DNA from 2 places in the Vibrio limimangrovi genome. Region 1 is predicted to be linked to the other one. Evidence: predicted binding sites of a transcription regulator. Region 1 holds the regulator's gene; the other holds the start of a gene.

Region 1 (10,688 bases):
CAAACCAAGTTTATGTGCTTGCTCACGGTGACGCGAGTGCAGCGATACAAGCTGTTGCTGATATTACTGATAAAAACGTGGCCAACTTTAATGGGGATGATCCGTTAGCTCTACTCAAAGATGGTCAAGTGCATGATATCGTAGGTGTAATGGGCGATGTGTCTTTCGGCCAAGATACGACTCTCGTACGCAATAGTGACGCACTAGTGCCGTCTGCGACTTTTCAATCGGATCAGTGGACTGTTCTGGCTAAAGACAATATTGAAGGACTGGGAGAGTTAAATGCTGCTGAGCCTCCAGAACCATTTGCTTGTGAAGTTGATGGAAATGCCCCTGTTTTCACATCTATCCAAGAGATCCAGGGTGAAGGAGCCTCTTCTCCATTCATTAATGGCTACCCTTACATCACTACCGAAGATTATTTTGTTACCGGTGTCGTCAGTGCCGTAACCACTGGTTTGACGAAAGGTTTCTATCTGCAAGCGCTTGAGAATGATGGTAATGACAACACCTCAGAAGGTCTGTTTATTCATACTGACACTGCGGATAGTGAGCTGAAACCTGGTGATGTTGTTTGTGTTAAAGGTAAAGTTCAGGAGTACTACAGTAATACCCAGTTATCTTCCGATGCGGCGAGTTACGTCAAAACGGGTACATCAGACATCCCTGTTGTTACTGTATTAAATATTAAAGACGGGGAGACGCTGCGCGATGCTCTTGAACGTCATGAAGGGATGCAAGTGGTGCTTCAATCTGCTAGTGAACTTTTCGTTACCCGCAACTTCTCCTATGACTATGACGCCAGACGCAACAATATGATGTTGTCCTACCAAGCGCCACTCTTTAAGCCAACTCAACTTCATGCTGCAGAAAGTGATGCAGCCGTTGCTTTGGCAAAAGACAATACTAACAATCGTGTGTACTTAGAATCAGACAGCAAAGCGCCCGACGGTCAGATCCCTTACTATCCGACTTTTGGTGAAGATAGTGATCAGGACGGTTCATCCGAGCAGCACATTCGTTTGGGTTCTCGTATTGAAGGGCTGCAAGGTGTTGTTAACTACAGTTACAACGAGTATCGCTTGATCGCGACGAACGAAGTTGATAGCCACAATTTTGTCACTTCTGGTGACGGCTTTGATGTTACACGTAAAGCAGCCCCTGCTATCGCCGACTCTGATTTGCGTGTCGCAAGTTTTAATGTCCTGAACTATTTCACTTCGGCTGCAGATAGCGGCAATGACAATCCAACGGGTCAAAACCGTGGAGCCACAAACTACGACGAGTTCTTAATTCAGCAAGCCAAAATCGTAGCAGCCATGAACACAATGGATGCCGATATCATTGGACTGATGGAAATAGAGAACAACGGTTTTGGTGAGGGCAGTGCGATACAGAACTTAGTCGACGCACTGAACGCCGACATTGCGGATGCAGACGATCACTACACTTACGTGGAAATCGCTGATCAGGATAAATATCAAGAGGAATTCTTCGGTAGCGATGCGATTATGGTCGCGCTCTTATACCGTGCCAAATCCGTTACGCCAAAAGAAGCTGCGAAAGTCATCATGACGCCAGAGCAACATGTTGCCGAGAATTCCATCACCCGCAATGACGGAGCAGAAGGCAACCCGGCGTATGACCAATACCAACGTCACAGCTTACTGCAAACCTTTACGGTTCAGGCAACCGGCGAAGATCTTTCAGTGGTCGTGAATCACTTCAAGTCGAAAGGTTCGGAATGTATTGAAGAATGGATAGCAGGAGTGGAAGGTTCGGAGCCGGAAGACTTGCAAGGGAACTGTAATAACTTCCGAGTTTCTGCTGCACAGGTTGTGGGTGAGACACTGAAAGACATTGATGGTGATGTCCTAGTCCTTGGGGACCTGAATGCCTACGGCAAGGAAGATCCTCTTCTGACTCTGACAGATTACTCAAAAGAGAAATATGGACGCGATATCTACACTGCGGCGTATACGACAATTGGTGGTGGCGATCTTCAGGTTGAGAAGACTCAAATTCAGCAAGGGTATGGTTTGCATAACCTCAATACACTGCTGCATGGCAACGATACCTTCTCGTACACTTACTCTGGTGAATTAGGTAACTTAGACCACGCTTTAGCGAGCAGTAGTCTGGCACAAAAAGTGGTGGCGATTGAAGATTGGCACATCAACTCACTGGAAAGTAACTTATTCGAATACAGCAGTCAGTACACGGGCGATATGCCGAAGTACAACGATGCGTTCTCGGCGTCCGACCATGATCCAGTCATCATTGCGATTGACTATCCCGATTCCGATCTGAAATTACCCAAAGCGGGCGGGAAATTAACCCTAGCTATGCGTTTGCCGCCAAATGCGCTAGCGGGAGATGTTGCTACGATTAGCTTTACGTCTGCAAAGAAAGCCGCCGCGAATCCGAAGGCGCGAAATTACGGCGCGAGCGCAACATTAACTCAAGGTGACATTGATGCGCGCAGCGTAACGCTGGAGTTTAATAAGAAACCAGCGCCTGGTACGTATCAGTTGCAAGAGCAAATCACTGACGCTGCGGATAATACGATGAAGTTCAGTTCACAGCATCAAGTCAGCCTTAAACCATCATCTGGCAATAAACCTTCAAAAATCGCCAATGCTGGTTAGCCTGGCTTAGGAGCTCTGTTTGCGATGCTTGGATTAGGCTCTCAACGTCACCAAGATTAATCGCTTTTATTGCCCGCAACTCAGCCACTCTGGTGGCTGTGTCGACCAAAGGCCAGCCGATGCTGGCCTTTTTTATTGCGCAAAAGCTTGCCTTTCTTGCTTGGTGTTGCAAAATACCGCCCTCAATTATCACAAATGTGTGGTTGAGACAGTATTGCCAAACGGATTGGGAGCAACCGACACCTTATGTTGTTGATCATTGATAACTACGACTCTTTTACTTACAACCTTTATCAGTATTTTTGCGAGCTTGGCGCAGAAGTAAAGGTAGTGCGCAATGATGAAATTGATATTCAAGGTATTGAGGCGCTTAATCCAACTCATTTAGTGATTTCTCCCGGGCCTTGTACGCCAAACGAAGCGGGCATCTCGTTACAGGCAATTCAACATTTTGCCGGTAAGTTGCCAATCCTGGGTGTTTGTTTGGGTCATCAAGCCATCGCACAGGCATTCGGTGGAACCGTCGTACGCGCGCGACAGGTGATGCACGGTAAAACATCGCCAATTCGCCACAATGGTCACAGTGTGTTTAAAAATCTCAATAATCCCCTCACTGTAACCCGTTATCACTCGCTTGTAGTCAAGAATGACACGTTACCAGATGTGTTTGAATTGACCGCCTGGACAGAGCTACCGGATGGCACCATGGATGAGATTATGGGCTATCAACATAAAACGCTGCCTATTGACGCGGTACAGTTTCATCCAGAATCTATCAAAACAGAACAGGGTCATGAGCTGCTGGCAAACTTTCTTGCGCGTAAAATGATCTGATCGCGATCACTTTTCTTAACAAATAATTCATCTTTTCGTCGGGGATAGTGAACTGCAAAACTATGCGCTTCACTACTCTGATCCTGTTTATTCACGCCCGTTTTTTTCTTTTGTCCCTTGTATTAGCAGGGTTTGATAAAAAAAACCTTCTCTATTCTTGTTTCTTCGTGCATAAATAATCACAGGTAGTGACTATTGGTAGTTTTACGTCAATGTAAAAAGAATAAATCACTATTGAAATGGTTAATTGAATGTAAATACAATGCCGCAATAGCTTAAATGCAAAACTTTATTTGCTGGTAAAGAGAACCGATTAAGTTCGCTTATCTGCTAGGCATGCGGTATTAGGAAGGAATGTGCGATGACAACGGAAATTAAAGTAGAGCGCGGTTTATTCGATGAGGTAATGGTGCCTTGTTATAACCCGATGGAAATGATCCCTGTGAAAGGTAAAGGTTCACGTATTTGGGATCAGGAAGGTAATGAATACATCGACTTTGCTGGTGGTATTGCGGTGAGCTGTCTGGGTCATTGTCACCCTGCGATGGTAGAAGCGTTAACTGAGCAAGGTAACAAGCTTTGGCACCTAAGTAACGTAATGACTAACGAGCCTGCTCTTCGTCTGGCTAAAACGCTGACAGAATTGAGCTTTGCTGAGCGCGTTTTCTTCGCTAACTCTGGCGCAGAAGCGAACGAAGCGGCACTAAAACTGGCTCGTCGCTACGCTGCTGATGTACATGGTCCAGAAAAATCAGAAATTATCGCATTTAAACAGGGTTTCCACGGTCGTACGTTCTTTACCGTAACCGTTGGCGGTCAGGAAGCTTACTCTGATGGTTTTGGTCCTAAGCCAGGTGATGTAACACACCTACCATACAACGACATTGAAGCACTTCAGGCGCACATTTCAGACCGCACATGTGCAGTGATGATGGAGCCACTACAAGGTGAAGGCGGTATCGTGCCTCCAACTCCAGAATTTGCTCAGGCCGTTCGTGAGCTTTGTGACAAGCACAATGCACTGTTGATTTTTGATGAAGTACAAACGGGTAACGGTCGTACAGGTCACTTCTACGCATACCAAGGTCTTGGTATTACTCCAGATATTCTAAGCACGGCTAAATCACTTGGTGGTGGTTTCCCTATCGGCGCAATGCTAACGACAGCGAAACTGGCTGAACACTTTAAAGTGGGTACACACGGTTCTACTTACGGCGGCAACCCACTGGCTTGTGCGGTCGCAGAAGCAGTAGTCAACGAAGTCACTAAACCTGAAGTTCTGGCGGGTGTTTTAGAGCGTGAAGCGATGTTCCGTGAAGGTCTGGAAAAGATTAACGCGAAATACAACATCTTCTCAGAAGTTCGTGGTAAAGGCCTACTGCTAGGTGCTGCGCTAAACGAAGCATGGCAAGGTCGCGCACGTGATGTACTCGTCGCTGCTGGTAAAGAAGGTCTTCTAGTACTGATTGCTGGTGCTAACGTAGTCCGTTTCACACCATCACTGGTTATTACAAAAGAAGAAATTGAAGAAGGTTTGGCGAAACTGGATAAAGCTATCGCGACTTTAGTGTAAGCGGTACAACAAATAAAACGCCAACGTATTAACCCCCGTCAAGGATCTCTGACGGGGGGAATTTTCCTAAAATATAATCAATATAGTTAGGATTTTCTTGCATCTGGAGGGAGTATTGATGCTAGTAGTTCGCCCTATCGCGATGTCAGATTATGACGCTCTGCACACTTGTGCGGTTGAGTCTGGTCACGGATTTACATCTCTACCGGTTAACGAAGAACTGTTAACCAATCGAATCAAACACTCAGAGTACAGCTTTGGTAAGCATGACGTAACTGCACCTGGTGACGAAGGTTACCTGATGGTGGGTTTTGACTCTGAAACGGATGAAGTAGCAGGCACCACCGGGATCGAAGCATCTATCGGTTGGGATGTGCCTTTCTATTCTTACCACATCAGCAAAGTTGTGCATTCATCGCCAAAATTAGGCGTAAACAATGTTGTTAAGCTGCTGACCTTTGGTAACAACTACACGGGTAACAGTGAAATCTGTACTCTTTTCTTGCGTGAGAAGTTTCGCCACGGCCTGAATGGTCGTCTGATGTCAAAATGTCGTTTCTTAATGATGGCAGAACATCCCGAGCGCTTCTCTCAGACCATTTTTGCCGAGATGCGTGGTGTTTCTGATGCCAACGGTAATTCTCCATTCTGGCAATGGCTGCAAGAGCACTTCTTCTCGATTGATTTCACTCTGGCGGATTATCTGACTGGTATTGGCAAGAAAGGCTTCATCGCTGACTTAATGCCGAAGCTGCCAATCTACATCAACTTACTTAGCCCAGAAGCACAGGCTGTCATCGGCCAGGTTCATGACAAAACTCGTCCAGCATTGAAGTTACTAGAGCGGGAAGGCTTTACCAACCGTGGTTACGTAGACATTTTTGATGCAGGTCCAACGGTTGAGTGTGACATACGTAATATCGAATCGGTGCGTCATTCATTCCGCGCTCGCGTAAAAATCGCATCTCACAACAGCACACAAGATTTCTTGATGTGTAACTCATCGTTCGAAAACTTCCGTGCCGCAGCGGCAAAAGCGGCGTATGACGCAGAGAGCAAGAGTGTCGTACTTGCGCCAGAACTCGCGGATGCACTATTGGTTGAGGAAGGGGACTTCGTTCGCCTTCTACCGCAGTAATAGAAGACAGACTTTAAGGATAGTAACAATGACACATTGGATTGCAGGTGAGTGGGTACAAGGTCAGGGTGAAGAGTTCACCTCTCTGTCTCCGTACAACCAAGAAGTGATTTGGCGAGGTAAGGGTGCGACTGCTGAACAGGTTAACCAAGCGGTAGCCGCGGCTCGAGCTGCTTTTGTAGAGTGGAAAAATCGTCCATTCGCAGAACGTGAAGCGATCGTGCTTGCTTTTGCAGAAAAAGTAAAAGAAAACAGCGAAAAGATTGCTGAAGTGATCGCTAAAGAAACGGGTAAGCCTATTTGGGAAACTCGCACTGAAGCGGCTGCAATGGCGGGTAAAATTGCCATTTCGATTCGTGCTTACCATGAACGCACGGGTGAAGCGACTCGTGAAGCAGCAGGTAACCAGATAGTCCTGCGCCATCGTCCACTTGGTGTAATGGCAGTATTCGGCCCTTATAACTTCCCGGGTCACCTTCCAAATGGTCACATCGTTCCTGCAATTTTGGCGGGTAACACCGTGGTATTTAAGCCATCAGAACAAACACCATGGACGGGTGAGGTGGCGATGAAGCTGTGGGAAGAAGCTGGTTTGCCTAAAGGCGTGATTAACCTGGTTCAAGGTGCCAAAGAGACAGGCATTGCTCTGGCTGATGCGAAAGGTATCGATGGCGTACTGTTCACTGGTAGTGCAAACACTGGTCATATTCTACATCGCCAATTCGCGGGTCAACCTGGCAAGATGCTGGCGCTGGAAATGGGTGGCAACAACCCAATGGTTATCTCTGAGGACTACGGCGATTTAGATGCAACGGTCTACACCATCATTCAATCAGCATTCATCAGTGCAGGCCAGCGTTGTACTTGTGCTCGTCGCCTGTACGTGCCATTTGGTGAGAAAGGCGATGCGCTAATTACTAGATTGGTTGAAGCGACCAATAATATCCGCGTTGATCAGCCGTTCGCTGAACCAGCGCCGTTTATGGGGCCGCAAATTTCTGTGGCAGCGGCGAAGTTCATCCTTGATGCTCAAGCAAACCTACAGTCATTAGGTGGAGAGAGTCTGGTTTTAGCCAAAGCAGGTGAAGCGGCATTTGTTTCTCCGGGCATTATCGATGTCACCAATATTGCTGAGCTACCTGATGAAGAGTACTTCGGTCCGCTACTGCAGGTAGTGCGTTACGAAGGCTTGGAAAAGGCAGTAGAACTGGCTAATGACACTCGCTTTGGTCTATCAGCTGGTTTGGTTTCAACCGATGACCAAGAATGGGAATACTTCGTTGACCACATTCGAGCTGGCATTGTAAACCGCAATCGTCAATTGACAGGTGCAAGTGGTGACGCGCCATTTGGTGGTCCTGGTGCATCAGGCAACCTTCGCCCAAGCGCATTTTACGCCGCGGATTACTGTGCTTACCCAATGGCATCAATGGAAGGTAGCGCGACTGAACTACCAGCGACATTGAGCCCTGGTGTCACGCTTTAAGTTTCAATAATAGGGCCACGGCGATGAACTGTGGCCAGGCCTGCTGACGCATCATTAAAGTATGGAGTCTTAATGGGGTTAGCAGGCGAAAAATGATAAAGAGTGTGCGACTGACTGACATTCCATCACTGGTTAGGCTGCTCGTTCTGCCGTTAAGGCCGTGAAGGAGCCGCCAACACTCTTACCCTACCTCTCGTAACAAGGAGCCGTTATGACCCCTGATGTGTTATTTGAATCACTATGGCAAGACTACATTCAACGTCTATGTCCTTCTGCTGCTAAAGTTCATCAGCTTCTTCAGGAAGATGAGCTGTTAATCAACGATCATATTGCTCTGCGTACATTCAATGTTGAGCCTCTTGGCATCGAGACGCTGGCTAAGCCGTTCTTAGCGATCGGCTACAAGGCGTGTGGTGATTATGTGTTTGAAAGCAAGAAACTCGTTGCTAAGCACTACGAGCACCCAGATCCAAAACAGCCAAAAGTCTTTATCAGTGAGCTCAAAGTTGAAGAGTGTTCACCGGAGCTTCAAGCGATTGTTGCGAAGCTGGTGGCACAAGTCGATGCAGATAAACTAGCAGATAGTGCATTTTTGCATGGCGGTCGCTTGTGGGATCTAAGTTTTGCTGATTATCAGGCTCTGGCGAAAGAGAGTGAATACGCGTCCTGGCTAGCGGCTCATGGTTACGGCGCCAACCACTTTACGGTCAGTGTGAATCAGTTAAACCAGCACGATGAAGTCAAAGAAGTGAATGATCACCTACGCCAGGCTGGATTTGTGATTAACGAATCAGGTGGAGAAGTTAAGGGCTCGCCAGAGGTTTTGCTTGAGCAGTCTTCCACCATGGCGGATAAAGTGCCGGTTAACTTTACCGAGGGCTCAGAGATTATTCCTGGTGGCTTCTACGAGTTTGCTAAACGTTACCCAATGGCTAATGGTGAACTTTATCCGGGATTCGTTGCAGCTTCTGCAGATAAAATCTTTGAGAGCACCAACAGTTAGCATTTCGGCTAACAACATGTTTTTCCATACCTAAAGAAAAAGCCACCAATGTTGTCATTGGTGGCTTTCATTTCTTGATTTACGTTACTCTTATCAGAGATTAACGAGTACCGTAAACGACGATAGTTTTACCGTGCGCAGAGATTAGGTTCTGCTCTTCTAGCATCTTCAAGATACGACCTACAGTCTCACGAGAACAGCCAACGATTTGACCGATTTCTTGACGAGTGATCTTGATTTGCATGCCATCTGGGTGAGTCATCGCGTCTGGTTGTTTTGCAAGGTTCAGAAGCGTCTGAGCGATACGACCAGTTACGTCTAGGAACGCTAGGTCACCCACTTTTTGGCTAGTTACTTGAAGGCGACGAGCCATCTGCGCAGAAAGACGCATTAGGATGTCCGGGTTTACTTGGATAAGCTGACGGAATTTCTTGAAAGAAATCTCAGCCACTTCGCAAGGAGATTTAGCTCGAACCCAAGCTGTACGCTCTTGGTCTTCCTCGAATAGACCAAGTTCACCAATAAAGTCACCTTGGTTTAGGTAAGAAAGGATCATTTCCTTACCTTCTTCGTCTTTGATAAGAACCGCAACAGAACCTTTAACGATGTAGTACAAAGTTTCCGCTTTTTCGCCCGCGTGAATTAGCGTGCTCTTTGATGGGTACTTATGAATATGACAGTGTGAAAGAAACCACTCTAATGTTGGGTCGGTTTGAGGTTTACCTAGAACCATAATATCTCACTTCCTCTGCAGGGTACGCTTGCGCTATCCATATTTTAGCTAAGCCTGAATCAGGTTTACTAGAATAAGAGCACTTTTTATATGCTGCAAGCTATCTTGTGTTTCGGTAAGAAATAGTATCCTTTTTCTAGGATGATTTCTTGATTTTAATCGTGCCATGGTTGCTATTTTGTACGCAAAACTGTGCACATGATCACGGTATGAAAAGTAAACACTACGAAAGCGAGATTTTTAGCCAATTTTTCCTGTTTCTATCAGTTGTTGTAGGATAGGCCTAACGATCAGCTCCATCGCAAAGCTCATCTTTCCGCCAGGTACAACGATTGTATTGTGGCGCGACATAAACGAACCATCAATCAGGGCCAGAAGATATGGGAAATCGACATTCTTGATACCACGAAGTCGGATCACCACAAAGCTCTCATCCAAACTTGGAATGCCTTTCGCGTTGAGCGGGTTTGAGGTGTCCACTGTTGGTACACGCTGAAAGTTAATATGAGTACGTGAAAATTGTGGAGTGATGAAGTTCAGGTAGTCATCCATTGAGCGAACAATGGAGTCCATGACGGCCTCGCGTGAGTGGCCACGGTCACGCGTATCGCGCACGAACTTTTGGATCCACTCAAGGTTTACGATCGGTACCATGCCAATCAGAAAATCGACGTGCTGCGACACATTCACGTTGCCATCGACAACGCCACCATGTAAGCCTTCATAGAAAAGTACATCACTGTTCTCTGGCAAATCCTGCCAAGGAGTGAAAGTCCCTGGCATTTGATTGTATGGGACCGCTTCATCAAATGTGTGCAGGTAGCGACGTATGCTACCCGTTCCGTTTTCGCCATACTGCTGGAAAAACTTTTCCAGGCCGGGAAAGTCATTGGCTTGTGGACCAAAGTAACTGATGTGTCTGCCTTGCTCACGCGCTTTGCGAATTTCGATATCCATTTCCGGGCGAGTAAAGCGATGGAAGCTGTCACCTTCAACCCATGCCGGTTTGACGTTCATCATATTGAACATCTTGCGGAAGGCTTCAGATGTAGTAGTTGTACCGGCACCAGATGAGCCGGTAACCGCAATAATTGGGTGTTTAGCTGACATGACAAACCTTGTCGAAAGTTGTTCCTTTAAGGTGCAGCAGGTGCCTACTGCACAATTGATAACCCACTATAGCACGTAACAACTGCTTGTCATCGACTGGGGTACGGTAAAATGTGAGGGCGTTAGGAAAAGGTATTAATACTTTGCTTTTCTTTGAATATCT
Region 2 (10,688 bases), on a different contig from region 1:
TGAAGTCGTACCGTCATCGTAGATGTTGCCTGCTGCAAGCGCAGAAGTAGATACAGTTGCAACTGCTAATGCTAAAAGAGTCTTTTTCATGATTAATCCACTGCCTTTTCTTAGTTTGGGATATCCTTTTCCGGTTCCCTTTTTTATATTTTTTGGTATGCGGCGTTAACTAACTGTTACGCAATGCATTCCCAAAATCTGAGCTCTAGAGTGCAAAAGATTATTCTGCCTGTCAAATTTTATAAATCCAAATGTAAAAAAACAAAAATATCCTTTTAAATCATACGCTTGATTTTATTTATTTTAGTTATGCGATTAACTTCCAATCAATCACCTTGATTTTTTATAATTTACACACTCGCAGACAACGAAAATATCATCATTGTTTTGGTCATTAATTAAACAGAAAGTCAGAATAATTAACTGTGGAGTTCATGTATTTGGAGTTTTATATTTTTCATATAATGAAATTAATTTCACTTGATTAAGGTTCAATTTTTTTTTGTGAAGAGGATCGACATTCACAACAAAAGCATTCCATTTTGTGAACTAACTTACACCTAGTGATGTGTGCTACTATGCGTCTCCAACGCATTTGAGGCCCGTATGCTGACCAGTAACATTCAAAAATCGATTCGCAATAGTTATCAAAATCTGCAAGCACAGCTTGATAACTTTGTTCCAAGGCGCGCCCAAAACTATCTTGTTGCAGAAATAGCCAAAACGCTGTGTGGTCAATATCATAAGTCTAACCGAATGCTGGTTGCGGAAGCGGGTACCGGAATCGGTAAATCACTCTCCTACCTTATGGCGGTAATTCCTGTCGCCGTGTTCAACAATCGCAAAGTGGTGATCTCCACTGCGACCGTGGCCTTACAAGAGCAGCTCATTAACAAGGATTTACCACTATTTCGTCGCATAACGGATAGAGAGTTTTCTTTTATTCTCGCGAAAGGGCGACAACGTTATTGCTGTGCAGAAAAGTTGGCGACGGCCAGCGGTGTTGATGGCGGCCAGTTGGCGATGTTTGAAACCAAACCTAAAAAGAAAGACATTGAGTTGCTAGAGACGATGTATCGCTCACTTGCTCAGGGCAAATGGGATGGCGACCGCGACTCTTGGCCGAAACCTATCGATGACCAACTGTGGCAGTTGATAGTGAGTGACAAACACAGTTGCAATAACAGCTTACCGGGCCATCGTGGGTGTCCATTTCAAAAGGCTCGCTCAGAGCTGGATAAAAACGACGTAATCATTGCAAACCATTCATTGGTCATGGCTGATGCGGATTTGGGTGGTGGCGTAATATTGCCAGAACCAGAAAACACCATCTATGTGTTTGATGAAGCGCACCATTTACCTCATGTAGCCCGCGATCATGCTTCAGCATCAGCGAGTTTGAAAGGCGCTGCGGCATGGTTAGAAAAGCTCAATCAGTCGATTAGTAAGTTTTCGTCACTAGCCGATGAAAAACGCGTGGCGAGATTCCGTAACGATTTACAAGAATCAGTCCAAACGTTGATTCCAGAGCTTAGCCAATTAACCAAGCAGTTCGACCCTGCACACTTTGAAGAAGGGATTTATCGCTTTGAACATGGTGAACTGCCCTCCTGGCTAGAAAATCAATCTAAAGATCTCAAACAAGCGAGCAAAAAAGCCAATCAAAGTGTGGCAAAAATAGCCGATCTTATTGCAGAACGTGTCAAAGATGGTGAGCTTTCCGCTAGATTGGCCGAACCTGCATTAGCTGAGCTGGGGTTTTATATTCAACGCTTGGAAAATCTCGCCCAAGTCTGGCGCCTGATGGCGGAGCCTACACGCGAAAAAGGCGCACCTCTGGCGAGATGGCTACAAAAACATCCAGATCGTGAGGGAGACTTCGTCGTCAGCGTTTCCCCGCTGGAAATCGGCTGGCAGCTTGATCAACAGATTTGGAGCCGCTGTGTGGGAGCCGTATTGGTATCCGCAACGATTAGAGCACTAAACTCTTTCGACTATTTTTGTCATCAAGCAGGCATTAATGGTAAAGCGGAATCAGGAACTCAATTTTTGGCCCTGGCTTCTCCATTTGATTATCAGAACCAAGCAGAACTGCATATTCCGGTGATGAAATATGAACCCTCCGCGCCGCAGTTTACTGAATATCTTATTGATATTTTGCCTAAGTACTTAGAAGACAAAAAAGCTAACTTGGTATTATTCTCTTCCTACTGGCAAATGAACCAGGTCGCGGAAGCTTTAGCTTCAGACTTCATTAAACGGGGTTGGGCTTTGCAAATACAGGGGGAAAGCTCACGTCAGGAAATTCTAAAAAAACATAAAAAGCTAATAGAATCAAATAAAACCAGCATTCTATTTGGTACAGGCAGCTTTTCGGAGGGTCTTGATTTACCTGGTGAGCTTTTAGAAAACCTGGTCATTACCAAAATACCATTTGGTGTACCGACCTCGCCAGTCGAGCAAGCGCATTCCGAGTACATAGAAAAGAAAGGCGGTAATCCGTTTATGCAGATCACTGTACCGGATGCTAGCAAAAAGCTGATCCAAAGCGTTGGTCGATTACTGCGTAAAGAACGGGATTCTGGTAGAGTAACGATTCTAGACAGACGCCTCGTCACGAAACGTTATGGGAAAGCCCTAATCGACTCGCTGCCACCATTTAAACGTAAAATAGAATATTAGAAGAATAACCATTTATGGAAATGATTGAGCCAGGCATGTTACTGGTGTTGGCGCTTGTCGCTTTTGTTGCTGGATTTATTGATGCGGTTGCCGGAGGTGGCGGCATGCTGACTGTACCTGCTTTGTTGTCTTTGGGATTACCCCCTCATATTGCTTTGGGTACGAATAAACTTGCTGCAACCTTTGCCTCTTCCACCGCCGCGTTCACCTACTACAAAAAGCGCTTATTTCGCCCGCGGTCTTGGGGTAGATCCTTTATTGCTACATTGATCGGGGCAGCATTAGGCACTTTGTTTGTTGACGCGATCAGTACAGAGTGGTTAGAGAAAGTGTTGCCATTGATCATTTTGGCAGCCGCTTTGTATACCATCTTCCATAAAACGCCTCACGCAACCCATCAAAGTCCGATCCCAGAACCCTGCCCTCTTTTGCATAAAAAGCAATGTGCGCAAGGATTCTCACTCGGTTTTTACGATGGATTAGCGGGTCCAGGTACAGGGGCATTCTGGACGGTGAGTTCCATGGCATTGTATCGCCTTAACATCTTGCTGGCTTCTGGTCTTGCCAAAGCGATGAACTTTACCAGTAACTTTACGTCGCTGATTACCTTTGCTGTATTAGGACACATCAACTGGGTCTTAGGCTTAACGATGGGTCTATGCTTAATGGCAGGCGCATTTGTTGGCGCTCATTCCGCGATCCACTTTGGAGCCAAGTTCATTCGTCCCGTTTTTGTGACCGTAGTAAGTATCCTTGCGATCAAATTGGCTTATGACGCCTGGTTTGTAGGTTTAACATGAACATCGAGCAACTCTCAGAACATTTAGAGCAGATGGCAAAGCAAGCCGCGATGCTGGATCGTCAAAGAGGCGAGCATCATGTGCCACTGTTTGACGAGCGTCTCTTTAGTTGTCGTTCTCGCTTATTAACCCCGTGTGTAAAAGAAGCCAAAGCGACATTAGCGGCTATCGTACGCGAACAAAATGATGATAAGTTAACCGCACTTCGCGCTGAATACCTAACCGAGCGCTTAGTGGCACAAATTGCTGCGATTCAACGCGAGATATCGACGACAAAAATCCGCAAAAACGAAATTAAACACAGCAGCCACTTCCGCAAACCTATCAATGTCCTGTACCAAGAACTGGCACAGCACCAGGAGTGGGCGCGACGCTTACGAGAAATGGTACTTGATAAACAAAGAGCCGTAGAGTCAGCACCAAGTTTTATGCGTGCGGAGGCACAGAAGGTTTTGCTCGCGACAGAACAAAGACTGGAACGCTGTGAAGCAGCATTAGTGAAGCTAGAAAACCAGATAACTCACAGGGAAAAACATCAATAATGTCTGACCAACCTAAATCGTCTTTAGAGGACGCACCAGCAGAAATAAAGTTAGCTGTCGATCTCATATACCTGCTTGAATCAAACGACATTGATCCTGAGACCGCGCTAAATGCGTTGAAAATCGTACAAGTAGATTTAGAGAACAAATTAAAAGAAACACAGTAGCTTCCCTTCTTCAGGTTTTGTTTTCAGTTTGTTTCTACAATAGGTACAAACTGAAAACCCTTGTTTACCATAAAAGATGGCCAATAACGGGTGCCAATAACACAGTAATCATACCCGCGAGCATCATCGCAACGCTGGATATGACCCCTTCAGAACTTCCCAGTTGATAGGCTTTTGCAGTACCCGCTCCGTGAGCAGAAGCTCCCAGACTTGACCCCTTACCCAAGCGTGAACGAATGGATAAAACGGTAAGAATTACTTCTCCAACAGCCATTCCGATGACACCAGTCATCACGACAAATAATGCCGTTAAATCTTCTTGACCACCTATCAATTTACTCGCTTCAACCGCAAAAGGCGTCGTAATAGAACGCATTGCTAAGCTTTTTTGCAAAATCGCTGACAGGCCAAAGATTTTGGCCAACAAAACAGAGCTTCCTATGGCTACAAAAATGGACGTAAGAACACCAATTGACATGGATAACCAATGCCGTTGAATAAGACGACGGTTGTCATACACAGGAATAGCAAAAGCAACAGTGGCAGGGCCAAGCATCCACAACAGCCAATGAGACTCTGACATATAAGATTGATAAGGAATATGAAAAGCGAACACGACCACAATTAGCAACAAGGGCGCCAGCAACAAAGGCATCAAAAAAATCGCTTTTTTACGCTGATAAAGTATTTTGCTCAAATAATAAAAAACAACCGTCATCAATAAACACAATATACCCAATCCAAAATCTGTTTCGAACATAGTTAGTGCTCCGTATGTTTTGTCAGTTTTTGGTAGTGTCTGTTGCTTTTTCTCCGGGACAACTGCAACTCAAAACGATAAACACGATCAACAACCGCAGCCGTAATTCCCAAAACTAAAACTGTACTAATCAGTAATACAACAAATATTCGTAATCCTTCCGTTTCCATCAGTGATTGGTATTTCACCACGGCAACTACAGCTGGCACAAAGAACAATAACATTTCAGCTAACAGCCAAGTTGCACCTTTACGTAACCAGCTTGCTTTGATCACACCAAGAAACAGACACAACAGTAATATCAACATCCCAGCCAAATTAGCTGGCACCGGAAAATTAAACTGTTTAACCAAATACTCGGCAATCAACCATATCGCAGATAACAAGCCAATTTGCAGCAAGGTAAGCAATCCACCAGTAAATACCTTCATGACTTCTCACTCCATTCTGAGATTTTGATCACATTATATCCAGATCAAAAATAGTCATATAGTGAATTTTTATTATCAAAAGCATGCCAAAATGGAATAGTTTTCTAATAGATAAATTGAGCAAAGCATGGACATTAAATCACTTCGTTATTTTGTCGAACTCATTGATCAAAAAAGTTTCACCCGGGCTTCAGAAAATTTATACGTGACCCAGCCAACAATCAGCAAAATGATACAAAGTCTCGAACAGTCTGTTGCACAACCTCTGATACATCGTGAGGGGAGAAAGTTCTGGCTAACTGATGCAGGAGAAATCGTATATCTTCGGGCAAAACAAATATTAGAGACAATGGCACAATTAAACTCCGAACTCATTGATCTCAACAAATTAGAACGAGGTCATCTTCGCTTAGGCATCCCACCTATGGTTGGTCCCCTGTACGCTGGATTAATTCGCCAATATAAACAACTCTACCCGAATGTAGAACTAACGATCGTCGAATACGGAGGCAGGAGGATTGAGCAGGCACTTATCGAAGGCGATCTTGATGTTGCAATCACCATGTTAGCGACTCAGAATAGTGATTGCTTAACAAACCTTGTCCTTGATGAATATCCCATTCATGCCATTTTACCTGACACAACTTCTTGGTCAGAAAAAAGCTCGATCTCATGGGAAGAGCTAAAAGAGGAACCTTTCTATATCTACACAGAAGAATTTACTTTGAGTGATTACATTCAGAGCCAATGCCAACAAGCAGGGTATTCTCCGCAAATTTCAGCCCGTAGTAGCCAGTGGGACTTTCTCGTTGCTCTCGTGAAAAGTGGAGTTGGTGTGACCTTTCTTCCCCAACCTTTATGTAATCGTATTCTTGACGAAGATCTGCTGATAATACCAATTCAGCCCTCCATCAATTGGCAACTTGGCGTGGTTTGGAATCAAGAGAGATATATCTCTAAAGCTGCAGAGGCATGGATTAAACTTTGTCAGGAAAGTGGAAGGAGCCATGCATAGCCTAAAGCAAGGGCTTTCATGCGTAATGGCGGTAATATCCTCGATTTGAAAGCGGCACTAGGTCATGTCAAAATTGAACAAACGATGGTTTACGCCAGATCACCTTTTGTCGGTAGTCAATTTCAACCCTATCAGCAGCCTCAAAGTATAGCGATAAAAATGGCGACAAAGTGGCGGCGTTACTCAACAAACCTCGCCATCATCCATCAAAATACACTTTATTAGTTTTCAAAAACCCTTTAGCCAAAAGGCATTGCAAGGGATAACAATAGGTTCAAAAGTATATGAAAGTAATCAGCTTTAACATCAACGGACTCCGTGCAAGACTGCATCAGCTCCAGGCGCTCATCGACAAACACCAGCCTGACGTTATTGGGCTTCAGGAAATCAAAGTCCACGATGAAGCGTTTCCAATAGCAGATGTCGAAGCCATGGGTTACAAAGTGTATTTTCATGGTCAAAAGGCGCACTACGGTGTTGCGATGCTTTGTAAGCAAGAACCTATCAGTGTGCAGAAAGGTTTTCCAACCGATAACGAAGAACATCAAAAGCGCATGATCATGGCGACCTTTGAAGACGAAAATGGTGAAAAGGTAACGGTACTTAACGGCTACTTCCCTCAAGGGGACAATATTAGCCACGAAACCAAATTTCCATATAAGCGCCAGTTCTACAAAGATTTGATGACCTATCTCAATGACCATCACACCAATGATGAGCAGCTGATAGTCATGGGTGACATCAACATCAGCCCTATCGACGCCGACATTGGCATTGGTGAACCTAACCGTAAACGCTGGTTAAAAACGGGGAAATGTTCGTTCCAGCCAGAAGAACGTGAATGGCTGAAAGCGCTGTTAGACTGGGGCTTTGAAGATACCTTCCGTAAGGTATATCCAGAGGTGAATGACCGTTTTTCGTGGTTCGATTACCGTTCTCGTGGCTTTGATGACAACCGTGGCCTTCGCATTGATGTGATTTTGGCGACTCCGTCTCTGGCTCAAAAGTGCTCAGAGTCTGGTATCGACTATGAGCTGCGCGGAATTGAGAAGCCTTCGGACCATGCTCCTATCTGGTCCACGTTCAAATAAGTTACTAAAATTCCAACAAAAAGAGCGCGTTAATCCTGCGCTCTTTTCTATTGGGCGTTGTAACGATATTAACTTAGCGGCCTTGCGTACGCGAGGAAACGTTTTTCCGCATGTTTAAAGCACCAAAGGATGATAAACGTTAGCAACATGTAGAATAAACCAGCCGTTAAGAATGACTCAAACGGTGCGTAGTAACGCGAGTTCACCAAACGTGCTGCTCCGGTCAGATCCATAATGGTAACAATGCCGGCTACCGCGCTGCCGTGCAGCATGAAAATCACTTCGTTGGAATAAACCGGTAATGCCCTTCTCAACGCACTCGGCAAAATAATGCGTTTGTAAGTCTTGAACTGACTCATTCCATACGCTTTGGCGGCTTCAACTTCACCTTTAGGTAATCCATTGATGGCACCGCGAATAATCTCTGCTGTGTACGCAGAAGTATTCAACACAAAGGCAACCAGAGCACAGAACCAGGCATTTTCCCACAGCGTATCTTTTACCGGGAAGAACTGGTCCATCCCGTAATAGATCAAATAGAGCTGAACCAGCAAAGGTGTTCCACGGAAAAAGTAGATAAAGCCCCATGCAGGTAAACTGATTGCGTAGTTCGTACTATTTCTCGCAATGGCCATTGGAATGGAGACACATAAACCAATGATCAGTGAAATGCCCACCAACCATACTGTGGTCCAAAGTCCTTGGAGATAAATAGGCAAACTGTCAATTATCAGTGAAAAATCCATAACTTACCTCGCATGAATACTGAATTTACGCTCAACAAGTTTAAGTAGCCCCGTTGAAACACTGGTAAAGACCAGAAAGATGATGGCTACCGCCATGTAGAACGTAAACGGCATTTTGGTTGAACCGGCTGCCAAAGAGCTCATTCGCACCATGTCATCAAGACCAATGATCGACACCAGTGCCGTTGTCTTAAGCAGAACGAGCCAGTTGTTACCAAAACCCGGTAGTGCGTGGCGAATCATTTGAGGTAAAAGGATTCTTCGAAACGATAGAACAGCGCTCATACCATAGGCTTTTGCAGCCTCTAGCTCACCTCTGTCAACGGCCATGATCGCACCACGGAACGTTTCTGCCATGTATGCGCCAAAGATAAAGCCAATGGTCAGTACACCAGCAATGAATGGGCTCACGTCGATGTAATCTGGCAGATATGACGTCCACTCATGGTTAGGATCACTCGATGCAAACCACTCATTTAGCGTTTCATTGATAGAATAAAGGCTGTTATTCAAAAGTATCTGGCCACCAAAAAAAATCAGCATCATCAGAACCAGATCCGGGATACCGCGAATAATGGTGGTGTAAAGAGTGGCAATGGCTTTTGCCCACTTGTAAGGTGACAGCTTAGCCAAAGCACCAAGCATACCTAAAATTACCGCAAGCAGCAGCGAGAGCACTGCAACTTGAATGGTTACTAAAGCTCCTGTGTAGATGGAAGCTTCATATCCTTGTAAATCCAGCATAGGTGAGTTCCTAATCCCTAAACTCAAAAACCGACCGTCGACTACTTCTAGGAACAGGCCAACGGTCGCTTAATTACGACTTATTCGCCGTAAACATCGTATTTAAAGTATTTACCAGCAAGTTGTTGGTAAACGCCTTTTTCACGCAATGACAAAATCGCTGCGTCAAGTTTTTGCGTGAGATCTTTATCTTGCTTACGAACGGCAATACCAAATCCCTCACCAAACCACTTAGGATCTGTGAGTGACGGACCAACAAACTCGTATGCATCACCACCAGCTTTGTTCAAAACACCTTCTTCCAACGCTGAGGCATCACCTAGTACTGCAGCAACACGACCATTAGCAAGATCCAGATAAGCTTCATCAAATGAGCCGTAACGAACGATCTCAACTTTGTCACCGTAGTTGTCAGTCAGGTATTTGTCGTGAGTAGTTGCACGCTGTACTGCGATTTTTTTGCCCGCCAGGTTATCGAAATCTAGGTTAGCGCCTTTCTTCGCGATAAATTTGTTCGGGATGAGGGCGTATTTACCAGTGAAATCAACTTTCTTCTTACGCTCTTCAGTAATAGACATAGCGGCAATGATCGCATCGTATTTACGTGCTAGTAGAGAAGGAATGATGCCATCCCAGTCTTGAGCAACGATTTGACACTTAACTTGCATCTCTTCACAAAGCGCATTTGCCATATCCACGTCAAAGCCTTTTAGAGAGCCATCTGTTTCAGTCCAGCTAAATGGAGGGTAAGCGCCTTCTACACCGAAGCGAACTGTTGTCCATTCTTTCGCTTGAACGGCACCCGATACAGCCGTCGCAGCAAGTGTTGCTGCTAATAACCACTTTTTCATTTCCATACTCCTGTGATTTCCAATGTATTTAATTTTGTTGCTGTGTTTACCTGGGAGGCAAAAAACTGCCGCCAAAAATCGTTAGTAAATCGATGAAATAAACTGCTTAAGTCGCGCTGAATCTGGATTGGTAAACAGCTTAGCGGGTTCACCCTGTTCTTCCACCAGCCCCTGATGAAGGAACATAACGTGGTTAGAGACATCACGAGCAAAAGCCATTTCATGAGTCACCACTAACATTGTACGCCCTTCTTCAGCCAAATCCCGCATGACTCCCAGCACTTCACCAACCAGCTCTGGATCCAATGCAGATGTAGGTTCATCAAACAACATTACCTCAGGGTCAACTGCCAGGGCACGAGCGATAGCTGCACGCTGTTGTTGACCTCCGGATAAATGTCCCGGGTAATAATCTTTACGCTCATAGAGACCCACTTTTTTAAGTAACATCTCTGCGTTTTCAATCGCTTGAGCTTTGGGAACACCCAATACATGCACTGGTGCTTCAATGACATTTTCTAGAACAGTCAGGTGAGACCAAAGGTTAAAACCCTGGAACACCATCGCCAAGCGCGAACGAATTCGCTGTACTTGTTTCTCGTTGGCAGGCACAGATTCACCAGCTCGGTTATTCTTCATCTGAATAAGCTCGCCATTAACCCAGATTTCTCCGGCGGTTGGTGTCTCTAACAAGTTGATACATCTGAGAAAGGTGCTCTTACCGGAACCAGAAGAGCCAATGATGGAGATAACATCCCCTTTGTGCGCGGAAAGAGAAATTCCCTTAAGGACTTCGTTTTGTCCAAACGTTTTGTGCAGGTCTTTTATATCTAGCGCTGGTACATCATTCATGCGCTTT

What was found. Region 1 encodes CRP, which controls carbon source genes, mostly activating them, when cyclic AMP is high. Its sites were predicted from a motif close to TGTGANNNNNNTCACA; they were not measured.
Region 2: a site for CRP is predicted at 5,400-5,415, ahead of ACWYU8_RS14820 (CidA/LrgA family protein). Genes of this name have one in related genera too.

What each region holds. Positions count from the first base shown of each region.
Region 1 is NZ_JBSUGF010000022.1:21,748-32,435, forward strand. It holds gene ACWYU8_RS21220 (ExeM/NucH family extracellular endonuclease) at 1-2,648, shown strand, start outside; gene ACWYU8_RS21225 (aminodeoxychorismate/anthranilate synthase component II) at 2,895-3,482, shown strand; gene ACWYU8_RS21230 (aspartate aminotransferase family protein) at 3,844-5,055, shown strand; gene astA (arginine N-succinyltransferase) at 5,174-6,193, shown strand; gene astD (succinylglutamate-semialdehyde dehydrogenase) at 6,222-7,679, shown strand; gene ACWYU8_RS21245 (2-oxoadipate dioxygenase/decarboxylase family protein) at 7,891-8,682, shown strand; gene crp (cAMP-activated global transcriptional regulator CRP) at 8,783-9,415, opposite strand; gene ACWYU8_RS21255 (phosphoribulokinase) at 9,656-10,525, opposite strand; gene ACWYU8_RS21260 (YheU family protein) at 10,661-10,688, opposite strand, start outside.
Region 2 is NZ_JBSUGF010000010.1:80,452-91,139, reverse strand. It holds gene ACWYU8_RS14850 (porin) at 1-90, opposite strand, end outside; gene dinG (ATP-dependent DNA helicase DinG) at 607-2,682, shown strand; gene ACWYU8_RS14840 (sulfite exporter TauE/SafE family protein) at 2,697-3,482, shown strand; gene ACWYU8_RS14835 (primosomal replication protein) at 3,479-4,024, shown strand; gene rsmS (pleiotropic regulatory protein RsmS) at 4,024-4,191, shown strand; gene ACWYU8_RS14825 (LrgB family protein) at 4,256-4,951, opposite strand; gene ACWYU8_RS14820 (CidA/LrgA family protein) at 4,954-5,382, opposite strand; gene ACWYU8_RS14815 (LysR family transcriptional regulator) at 5,510-6,397, shown strand; gene ACWYU8_RS14810 (hypothetical protein) at 6,416-6,622, shown strand; gene xthA (exodeoxyribonuclease III) at 6,682-7,488, shown strand; gene ACWYU8_RS14800 (ABC transporter permease) at 7,557-8,234, opposite strand; gene ACWYU8_RS14795 (ABC transporter permease) at 8,238-8,978, opposite strand; gene ACWYU8_RS14790 (ABC transporter substrate-binding protein) at 9,059-9,829, opposite strand; gene ACWYU8_RS14785 (ABC transporter ATP-binding protein) at 9,911-10,681, opposite strand.